One region of the Pelosinus sp. sgz500959 genome, then DNA from elsewhere that is predicted to be linked to it. Evidence: riboswitches for the same ligand, from Rfam matches in the RefSeq annotation. Region 1 holds a riboswitch; each other region holds the start of a gene.

Region 1 (3,283 bases):
ACGTTATCAAGTTGCATAAAAAAGAGTAGACAGTCGATTGATGATAATGATTGAGTTTGTCAGTCTTTATTGCTAAAAAAAATATTGGCATAAAATTTGCATAAGTTTAAGGTACAGGATTACAGATTATAGAATGGAAGGGGTTTTTATGATGAGAGGTTTAAAAGATAAAGTTGTTTTAATTACTGGTTCGGCTAATGGGATTGGCAAATGTACTGCTCTTAGATTTGCAGAAGAAGGTGCCAAGATTGTTGTCGCTGATTTTGCTGATGGTTCAGGGACTGTAAAAGAAGTAGAAGAAAAAGGATCATCTGCAGTTTATGTTCAAGTTGACGTGTCTTGCCCAGAGAGTGTCAAGAACATGATTGATAAAGCCATTGAAACTTTTGGCAAAATTGATGTTTTAATTAATAATGCAGGAATCACAAAAGATGCCATGATGAAGAAAATGACAAAAGATGCTTGGGATGCAGTTATTTCCGTAAATCTTACTGGTGTATTTAATTGTACTTCTGCAGTATTACCATTTATGTTGGAACAAAAATCAGGTGTTGTGTTAACTTCATCTTCTGTAGTTGGTATTTATGGCAACATGGGACAAACTAATTATGCAGCGACTAAGTGGGGCGTAATTGGAATGACCAAATCATGGGCAAAAGAAATGGCCAAATCTGGTTTGCGTTTCAATTGTGTTGCACCTGGTTTTATTGGTACAGATATGGTGAAAAAGATTCCTGAGCAAGTATTACAAGATCGGATTTTAGTTAAAGTTCCTGCAGGACGTTTGGGTGAGCCTGAAGAAATTGCAGCAGCTTTTGCCTTCTTGGCGTCAGATGATGCTAAGTACATCAATGGAACAGTATTAAGTGTAGATGGTGCTTGCACTTTATAATTGAATTAAAAGTGAATGTTCACCAGGACCTTCCAGATGATCTGGAAGGTCCTTTGTATACGGTCAAATAAAAAAAATAAATAACTTTCATAATTACCATTGAATAATTCAATACATTGTTTTATAATAGAAACTGCTTTAAAAGTACTTTCTAAAACTACATATGTTTATCTGGATGAAGTTTACGGGAGAGAGGCTGTAATGGCCCGCCGAAGGAATAACACTCTCAGGCACTCGAATTACCGAGTAGAAACCGTACATGGACAGAACTCTGGAGAGACCCTCACATAGGGCGCCGAAGGTGAAATACAACAAAATTATTTTGTTGGCAAAGCTCTCAGGCAAAAGGACAGAGACAAAAATCATGATAGAAGAATAGCTATTTTTCTATTGTGATGCAGAAAACACCTGCTGGTGTTTCCTATTTGTTTATCCAGAGTCAAATCATGATGTGATTTGGCTCTTTTATTTTGTACGGGAGCGGGAGAGTACGTCGAAGGATGAAAATCAATGCAATTCGTGTAATGCAAAAAAAAGGAGAGATTTTTCGAATGAGTAAAGGAAATTTGAAATTAGTTGTCTTAGCAATGGTAGCCTTATTAATGACTGGTGTGTTAGCTGGGTGCGGAAATTCCGCTTCCAAAGATATTAAAATTGGTGTTTTGAATGAAATGACTGGTGGTAATGCAACGTTTGGCACATCTTCCGCTAATGGAGCAAAGATGGCAATCAAAGAAGCAAATGCGAAAGGCGGCGTACTTGGTAAACAACTTCAGGCCGTCATTGCAGATAATAAAAGTGAGCCTTCTGAATCAGCTAATGCGATGACTAAACTTGCGACGCAAGATAGAGTCGTTGCTGTAACTGGTATTTTTTCCAGCTCTAATGCCATTGCTACTTCTAGCGTAGCTGAAGCAAGCAAACTTCCTTATATGGCAATCGGTGCTACCAATCCAAAGGTTACTGTGGATGAAAAAACTGGTAAAGTAAAGAATTATACTTTCCGTGTATGTTTTATTGATCCTTTCCAAGGAACTGTTGGAGCAAATTTTGTACTCAATACATTGAAACTTAATAAAGCTGTTATGCTCGTTGATAGCAGTAGTGATTATAGTAAAGGCTTAGCTTCGTTCTTTAAAGATGCATTTGCTAAAGGCGGTGGCAGTGTTTTAGCGGAAGAAGCTTACTTACAAAAAGATCAAGATTTTAAAACCATTTTGACAAAAGTGAAAGCCTTAAATCCTGAAGTCATTTATCTTCCAGGTTATTATGAAGAAGTTGGTAAAATTGTAAAACAGGCACGTGAACTTGGTATTACAGCACCAATCGTTGGTGGAGATGGTTGGGATTCACCTAAACTAGTTGAAATTGCAGGTCCAGCATCCCTCAACAATACTTATTTTACGAACCATTACGCAGTGGATGATACGAGTGCAACTTCACAAGCTTTTGTAGCAGCCTACAAGCAAGAGTATGGACAAGCGCCAGATGCCATGGCTGTACTTAGTTATGATGGAACGAACATACTCATTGATGCCATCAAACGTGCTAATAGTGTTGAACCAGAAAAAATTCGTGAAGCGTTAGCAGCAACTAAAGATTATCCTGCAATTACAGGAGCCACGACTCTCAATGAAAGTCATGACGCTGTAAAAAATGCAGTGATTATTGAAATGAAAGATGGTAAACAAATGTTTAAGGCGACTGTTAAGCCATAAAGGAATATGGGGTCAGGTTTGATTTGTGAAGCAAGTCAAACCTGACCCCATTTATTTTTTATTGGAGTTCTTTCATTTTCTTTAATGTTCCTTCAGGAAAAATACGATGGCGAGTCTGGTAAGGGACTTTTTCTAAAACAGTTTGCTTTGCTAGGCGTTGCTTCGTATCGATAATAATAGGCGCTAAAAGATTAACGGTCATATCATCTTCTTTTTCTGCCGTCGTTACAATGTTATAGACTAGGGGAGGATTATCAGGTGATAAATGTAACTCTTCAAGAACTGCATCATCCAGTAAAAATTCATATTCATTTGAGATATTTAAAGTTTCCAACATGATAAATGTGAGATTAGGTTCTGAGACTGATTGTAAGAAAACAAATGGGCTATCAGAGTGGTGGGGGATCAGAACAAAGGCATTTTCCTCTGGAAAACCAAGTAAACCTTGAGGGAATTTGATAATGTCCGTGTCCATGACATCTAACTCGCCAAAACGTGTAGATTGAATGATCATTTTCACATCGCCCCTTTTTAATTTAATTACATTAGAATCAATAGAATCGACTCAAATTATCTTAATTAATGACAGCCTTCGACATAAACATCAAAAAACCTTTTGCATTTTCGAAATAAATGCAATATTCTTAAAATATAAAAAAGAGAATATTGTATT
Region 2 (3,283 bases), on a different contig from region 1:
GTTGATTTAGAGTTCAAGCTTGGTTATGCAGATAAGGTAAATTTTTTATTTATCAGAGAGTTGGCATATCATTACAAAATAAATACGAACCTTCATAGTGGTTTCTACATTATATAGTAACGCCAGGGAGAAGAGCTTTTTACTGTTTTCCCTGGCGTTATAGCATATTTATATAAGTTCTGGATAAGTAACAATTATCATTTTACTGAATTGCCAGCTAAAATGATGATTCAATAGCTGCTACCGGACATACCTTGTTGCATGGACCTATACCAACACAGTACTCTGGTTCAATCCTAAACTGAGTTTCGCCCTGAACAACGGCACCGTGTGGACAAATTTTCGCGCATTTACCGCATTTGATACATTTATCGGTAATTGTGCGATGGACAGGTAGCCCAGCTAGGCGTCTTTGTACGCTCTTCCAAGCATCTCCGTATTCTAGTATTTCGCCTGCTTTAAAGAAAGCATCACCTCCGACTGTCTTAGCGACGATATACATTGCTGCGTCGTATCCAGCTGTAACTCCAGCTGCCGTGATAATCTGGCCGTTATCAACAAATCTCTCATCTTTCTTCAAGATGATTGTAGGATCTATAGCCAATAAGTCACCAAAGCATAGATGATGTGTTGTTACGGGCAACTTGCTAAGGAGCCCTGCTTTGGCAAGTAATAAGGCTCCGCTACATACGGATAAGGTGATAATCGTATTTTTACTCTGATCTTGCAACCAGTTAATTACCTTGGTATTGGCTAAAAGTTCCTCCGTTATTAGTCCACCAGGTACAACTAAGATATCAATTTCGGGGCAATCGTTAAAATCATATTCTGCCTTAACAACTAATCCGCCTACCATAACGTGCAGATCCTTTTTAGTTTCGCTGACAGTGAAAATCTCATACAGAGTACGCGATGTCTGATATAGAGTTGTCTGCTCTTGGGATGAGATGAAATCTACAGCGGAAAATACATCATAGGGTCCAATAAAATCCGTTGTCTCAGCACCATCAAATAAAAATATGCCTACTTTCAAGGGTAATCCATTATTAGTCATAACTTAGAACCTCCAACATTTATTATCCCGTGCACGTGATAGTTATATTAGATCATATAAACTGTCGCTTGGAGAAGAGCCAGATTTGAAAGACGGAAGGAGGCCAGTAGTTATTGATATAACTTTTTTAGTACGGAAAAAGAGAGCGGAACAGTTACGCGAACATGGACTGGTTATTCAAAGTCCGGCAGGTAATGTAATGAGTCAAGTGACAGTTCTCTGACTCGTTTAAGTGGCCAGCGGGACACTAAGGGACGTTCTTTTTTTGCGGGACACTAAGGGACGTTCTTTTTTTTGTCACAATAAAGTTGTCAAAAAAGGAGCGTCCCTTAGTGTCATAAATGTACATTTTAAGTTGACGTTTGTATAAATAGGTGATAAAGTGTATAACTGTACTGAAAATTTAATACTGAACTTCGTATGAAGATGACGGGAGAGAGATTTTTAATCCACCGAAGATGTAATGCTTTCAGGTAAAAGGACCGTTATTGGACGAAACTCTGGAGAGCCTCAATAGAGCACCGAAGGAGCAAGCTGATGTATTTTAAATCAGTGAATCTCTCAGGTAAAAGGACAGAGCAAATTAGCTGTTTTATTTTGAGGCCAAATTTTATGATTTGGTCTCTTTATGTATTTTTTTAGCTAAATGTAATCATTTGGTTTATTAGTGTATTTGTTGAGGTCAGATTTTATAATCTGGTCTCTTTCTGTGTTTTTTGAGGTCGGTGTTAAATACGTTGGGAGAAATGAACAAATCGTAAGTCTCTAAAATTGGATTTACAGTACTAACAATTAAAAAAAGTAATAGTTAAAAAGGTGGAGTACATATGGTAGAAAATCAAAATTTATCAAGAGGATTGAAAAATCGTCATGTTCAATTATTGGCAATTGGTGGTGCAATTGGTACAGGATTATTTCTAGGGTCAGGTAGATCCATTCATTTGGCAGGTCCGTCTATTTTATTTGCCTATATGATTACAGGTCTAATTTGCTTTTTTGTAATGCGTGCCCTTGGAGAATTATTGCTTTCTAATTTAAAGTATAATTCTTTTGTCGATTTTGTACGTGAGTATATGGGAGATCGAGCGGCATTTATTACGGGATGGACCTACTGGTTTTGCTGGATTTCACTGGCTATGGCTGATGTAACGGCTGCTGGTCTTTATATACAGTACTGGTTTCCGAGTATTGCACAATGGGTTCCCAGTCTTATCATTCTTATGATTTTGCTGATTATGAATCTTACTGCTGTGAAGTTATTTGGTGAAATGGAATTTTGGTTTGCTTTAATCAAAGTAGTTGCCATTATGGCGTTGATTGTAATTGGTACATTTATGATTATTAAAGGTTTTTCTACCGATGCTGGTGTATCTAGCTTTAGTAACCTTTGGAGTTATGGTGGTTGGATGCCTAATGGTTTAAGCGGTTTTATCCTTTCTTTTCAAATGGTTGTATTTGCTTTTACGGGAATCGAATTAGTTGGCTTAACCGCTGGTGAAACAGAAGATCCAGAAAATGTTATACCTAAAGCCATCAATAATATTCCAATCCGAGTGATTCTGTTCTATATTGGAGCGCTTCTTGTCATTATGAGCATATACCCTTGGACTTCCATTAGTCCAGAACGAAGCCCTTTTGTTCAAGTTTTTTCTGCAGTGGGAATCGCAGCTGCAGCAACAATTGTAAACTTTGTTGTCCTAACATCGGCTGCATCTGCTTGTAACAGTGGTATTTTTAGTACAAGTCGCATGGTTTACTCTCTGGCAAAAGAAAATAATGCACCTGAATCAATGAAAAAATTGACTTCTAACCAAGTACCTGCGAATGCAACAATCGTCTCTACATTTGTCGTCTTGATTGCGGTTATCCTGCAATATATTATGCCAGAAGGAATCTTTGTATTAATTACCAGTATATCAACATTTTGTTTTATTTTTATTTGGGCAATTATCACGATTTGTCATCTGAAATATCGGAAAACCAATCCTGCACTTGCTGCTAAAAGCAAATTCAAAATGCCGCTATATCCGATCATTAACTATGTAATTTTAGCATTTTTTGCTTTTGTTCTAGTTACCTTGGCACTTAATGAGGAAACTCGTGTAGCACTGTTTATAACCCCAGTGTGGTTTATAATGCTTGGTGTGATTTATAAGATTGTTAAATCGAAAGCAGAAGAGGCCGAGGACGAAAATCGTTTAGTAGAAGGTGTTTAAATAACGCCAGCAC
Region 3 (3,283 bases), on a different contig from region 1:
CAGAAATTCATGGGCATAAAAGAGAAGATTAGATTTACTGGTCCCTTATTAATAGAGTACCCTGATCAATTGCCGGAAAAGGAAGACTTAAAGCAAATGCATATGGGTGATCGAAATAAATTGATGGTTTACATAACAATCGGTGGGGGTTCATCGCTGATTGGGGAACAATTTTTAAAGATTGTATTAGATGCTCTGAGATTAATACCGGAGGTAACAGGGATTATCGCTACTGGTATGGTAATCCAACCTGAAGTTATCTTACAGTATGATCCACCAAATAATGCGATGATTAAAGGCTATGTTCCAGGGACTGAAATGATCAAGGCCAGCGACGTCACTGTTTTTCATGGTGGATCGTCCACCTTGATGACATGTATTGCTTGTGGAACACCTGCTGTGGTAGTACCTTCCATAGGAGAACAAGAGGACAATGGTGCTGTCCTTTCTGAGTATGGTGCGGGAATCGTATTAAACAAAGCAACATTAACAGCTGATATTTTGGTGAAGGCAATACAAAATATTATCAATAATCCCAGTTATCGCAGAGGAGCTGAGCATCTCAAATCATTAGGAGAAAAATATGGAGGAAGCAAAGTAGCCGCTGATTGGGCAGAAACATTAATGGAGGGAAGTTCTCAATGAAGGCATTGATTTTAGCGGCTGGTAAAGGAACAAGATTACGTCCAATTACTGATTATATACCAAAACCCATGGTGCCATTACATGGTAAGCCACTACTTGAATGGATACTACTGTACTTGATCTCTTATGGCATACGTGAGTATATATTCGCTATCAGTTACTTGGGCGAACAGATTGAGAATTATTTTGGTAATGGAGAAAGATGGGGTATAAACATTCAATATAGTCGTGGCTTGGTGCCTGCAGGTAAGGCGGGAGAGGTTTGGCGTGCCCGTGACCGATTACATGAGGAAGAACATTTTTTAGTTATACCAGGAGATACAATTTGTCACTTAGATTATCATGACTTGATCGAATTTCACAGGCAGCACAATGGGATGGTATCAGTCGCTTTGTCAACTCGATACCGTTTGGAAGTAGGACTGGCGGAGATCGATAGTCATAATAAAATAATAAATTTTCTTGAAAAAGAAAACTTGGATCGTCCAATCAGTACAGGAACTTATTTATTAGAAAAAACAATTTTTCCCTATATTGAAAGATTTAATCCAGATAAGAGGGAAGTTGATTTGCCAGGTGATGTTTTCCCCGTTTTATTACATGAAAGAGAGGAGGTATATGGTTTTATCCAGGATTATGATTGGTGGGATATTGGAAAAATCAATGATTATGAAGCCTTAGCCAAGATGCCTAAACAAGAAGCTGAGCATATAGTATATAAGTCCACCTCAACCATCGATAGCAAAAAATGTGATCAGTAAGATATAAGGGGACAAAATTGCAAGGATGAAATAATGTTGACACAAATTAACTAATTTGTTAGAATATTTATAAATGTGAAAAAACAATAATGTGTAGAATGATGGTTATGGGAGAGATCGCAAACTGCGGCGCCGAAGGAGCAAGAACTTTGTCAAACTCTCAGGCAAAGAGGACCGTAACCTGACTATACTCTGGAGAGCACGCCCGTAAAATGGGCGTCACCGATGGGGAGCCTAGTTAGGCAAAACTCTCAGGTACAACAGACAGAGACAAAGGTGGATTCGTCCGCCTTTGTCTCTGTCTTTATTTTTAAAAAACAATAAAGAAGAGGAGGATGGATTATGACAGTAGGGCGCAAGACACCTCTATATGAAACTCATTTAAAATACGGTGGCAAAATTGTTGAATTTGGAGGTTGGTTATTGCCAGTTCAGTATACTGGGATTTTAGAGGAGCATCGAGCAGTGAGGGAAAAAGCTGGTTTATTTGATGTTTCACACATGGGTGAGGTTCGTGTTAAAGGACCCGATGCTTTCCTTTATGTACAAAATTTAGTCACCAATGATATAGCGCGCCTCGTCAATCATAAAATACAGTATACGCCAATGTGCTACTCAGATGGTGGTGTTGTTGATGATTTGTTGATTTATAAATATAGTGACGAGGAATACCTATTAGTCATTAATGCCGCTAACATTGAAAAAGATTGGGAGTGGATGGTAGAGAATAAAAGGGAATTTGATATAGAACTAATAAATCAATCTGACCAGACAGCCCAGCTAGCTCTGCAAGGTCCTTTGGCACAGAGTATTTTGAGTCAATTGACTGATGCTCCTCTTGCCGAACTAGAGTATTATTGGTTTTTACCTAAGGTCATGGTGGCAGGTAAGGAAACTCTTGTATCAAGAACTGGTTATACTGGGGAAGATGGTTTTGAAATTTATTGTCGTCCAGAAGATGCTGCTGCCTTATGGGAGTGCATCATGAGCATTGGTAAGTCTTATGGTTTGTTACCTGCAGGCCTCGGTTGTCGAGATACCTTGCGTTTTGAAGCTTGTCTGCCCCTTTACGGGCATGAATTGTCGAAGGATATTTCACCATTAGAAGCAGGGATTGGCTTCTTTGTGAAGCTGGATAAAGGTGATTTTAACGGTTCTGCCGCTTTGGCTCTACAAAAGAAAAATGGTTTGAAACGTAAAGTTGTCGGTTTTATTGTGACTGGGCGGGGAATTGCTCGAGCAGAATATCCAGTAATAGCTGACGGGCGATGGATTGGGACTGTTACCACAGGAAGCTATTCGCCAAGTTTAGATAAAAATATGGGGCTTGCTTTAGTAGAAGCTGAGTTTGCTGCAGTAGGACAGGAATTTGAGATAGAGATTCGTGGTAAAAGGGTAGCTGCCCAGGTCATTCCTAAGCCATTTTATAAAAGAGAGGGGAAATAAGGATGAAAATTCTAGCAGAATTAAAGTATTCTCGGGACCATGAGTGGGTAAAAATTGAGGGCAATCGCGCGAGGATCGGAATAACTGATTATGCGCAATCTCAGCTTGGAGATGTGGTTTTTGTTGAGGTGCCGACTATTGATAGCCATATTGCTGTAGGGATGGGTTTCTCGGTAGTCGAGTCAGTAAAAGCCGTATCTGATATTTATGCACCTGTTGGCGGCGTAATTGTAGAAGTCAATGAGGCCCTTACGGATGCCCCTGAAATTATGAATGAAGATCCTTACGGTGAGGGGTGGCTAGCTGTCATCGAAATGGACGCTGAAACTGATCTGGGAGAATTACTAAGTAGTGATGAATATGAAGAATTGATAGGGGCGGGAGGTCAGTAACATGACATGGAGCTATTTACCTCATACCCAAGAAGATCG

Evidence for each region. A riboswitch is a leader RNA that binds a small molecule or an ion and turns the genes downstream of it on or off. The one in region 1 is predicted to bind glycine.
Region 2: linked by a shared signal. The riboswitch ahead of ACAN52_RS09180 (amino acid permease) and the one ahead of ACAN52_RS15215 (ABC transporter substrate-binding protein) in region 1 are both predicted to bind glycine.
Region 3: linked by a shared signal. The riboswitch ahead of gcvT (glycine cleavage system aminomethyltransferase GcvT) and the one ahead of ACAN52_RS15215 (ABC transporter substrate-binding protein) in region 1 are both predicted to bind glycine.

The regions. Positions count from the first base shown of each region.
Region 1 covers NZ_JBGJZL010000009.1:140,062-143,344, reverse strand. Annotated here, with positions in the region: gene ACAN52_RS15220 (beta-ketoacyl-ACP reductase) at 149-892, shown strand; glycine riboswitch at 1,068-1,147, shown strand; glycine riboswitch at 1,154-1,255, shown strand; gene ACAN52_RS15215 (ABC transporter substrate-binding protein) at 1,444-2,610, shown strand; gene fliW (flagellar assembly protein FliW) at 2,669-3,124, opposite strand.
Region 2 covers NZ_JBGJZL010000005.1:25,822-29,104, forward strand. Annotated here, with positions in the region: gene ACAN52_RS09165 (PLP-dependent aminotransferase family protein) at 1-10, shown strand, start outside; gene ACAN52_RS09170 (DJ-1/PfpI family protein) at 218-1,054, opposite strand; gene ACAN52_RS09175 (hypothetical protein) at 1,140-1,277, shown strand; glycine riboswitch at 1,545-1,641, shown strand; gene ACAN52_RS09180 (amino acid permease) at 1,882-3,270, shown strand.
Region 3 covers NZ_JBGJZL010000005.1:149,464-152,746, forward strand. Annotated here, with positions in the region: gene ACAN52_RS09695 (glycosyltransferase) at 1-645, shown strand, start outside; gene ACAN52_RS09700 (NDP-sugar synthase) at 642-1,406, shown strand; glycine riboswitch at 1,505-1,593, shown strand; gene gcvT (glycine cleavage system aminomethyltransferase GcvT) at 1,749-2,852, shown strand; gene gcvH (glycine cleavage system protein GcvH) at 2,855-3,244, shown strand; gene gcvPA (aminomethyl-transferring glycine dehydrogenase subunit GcvPA) at 3,246-3,283, shown strand, end outside.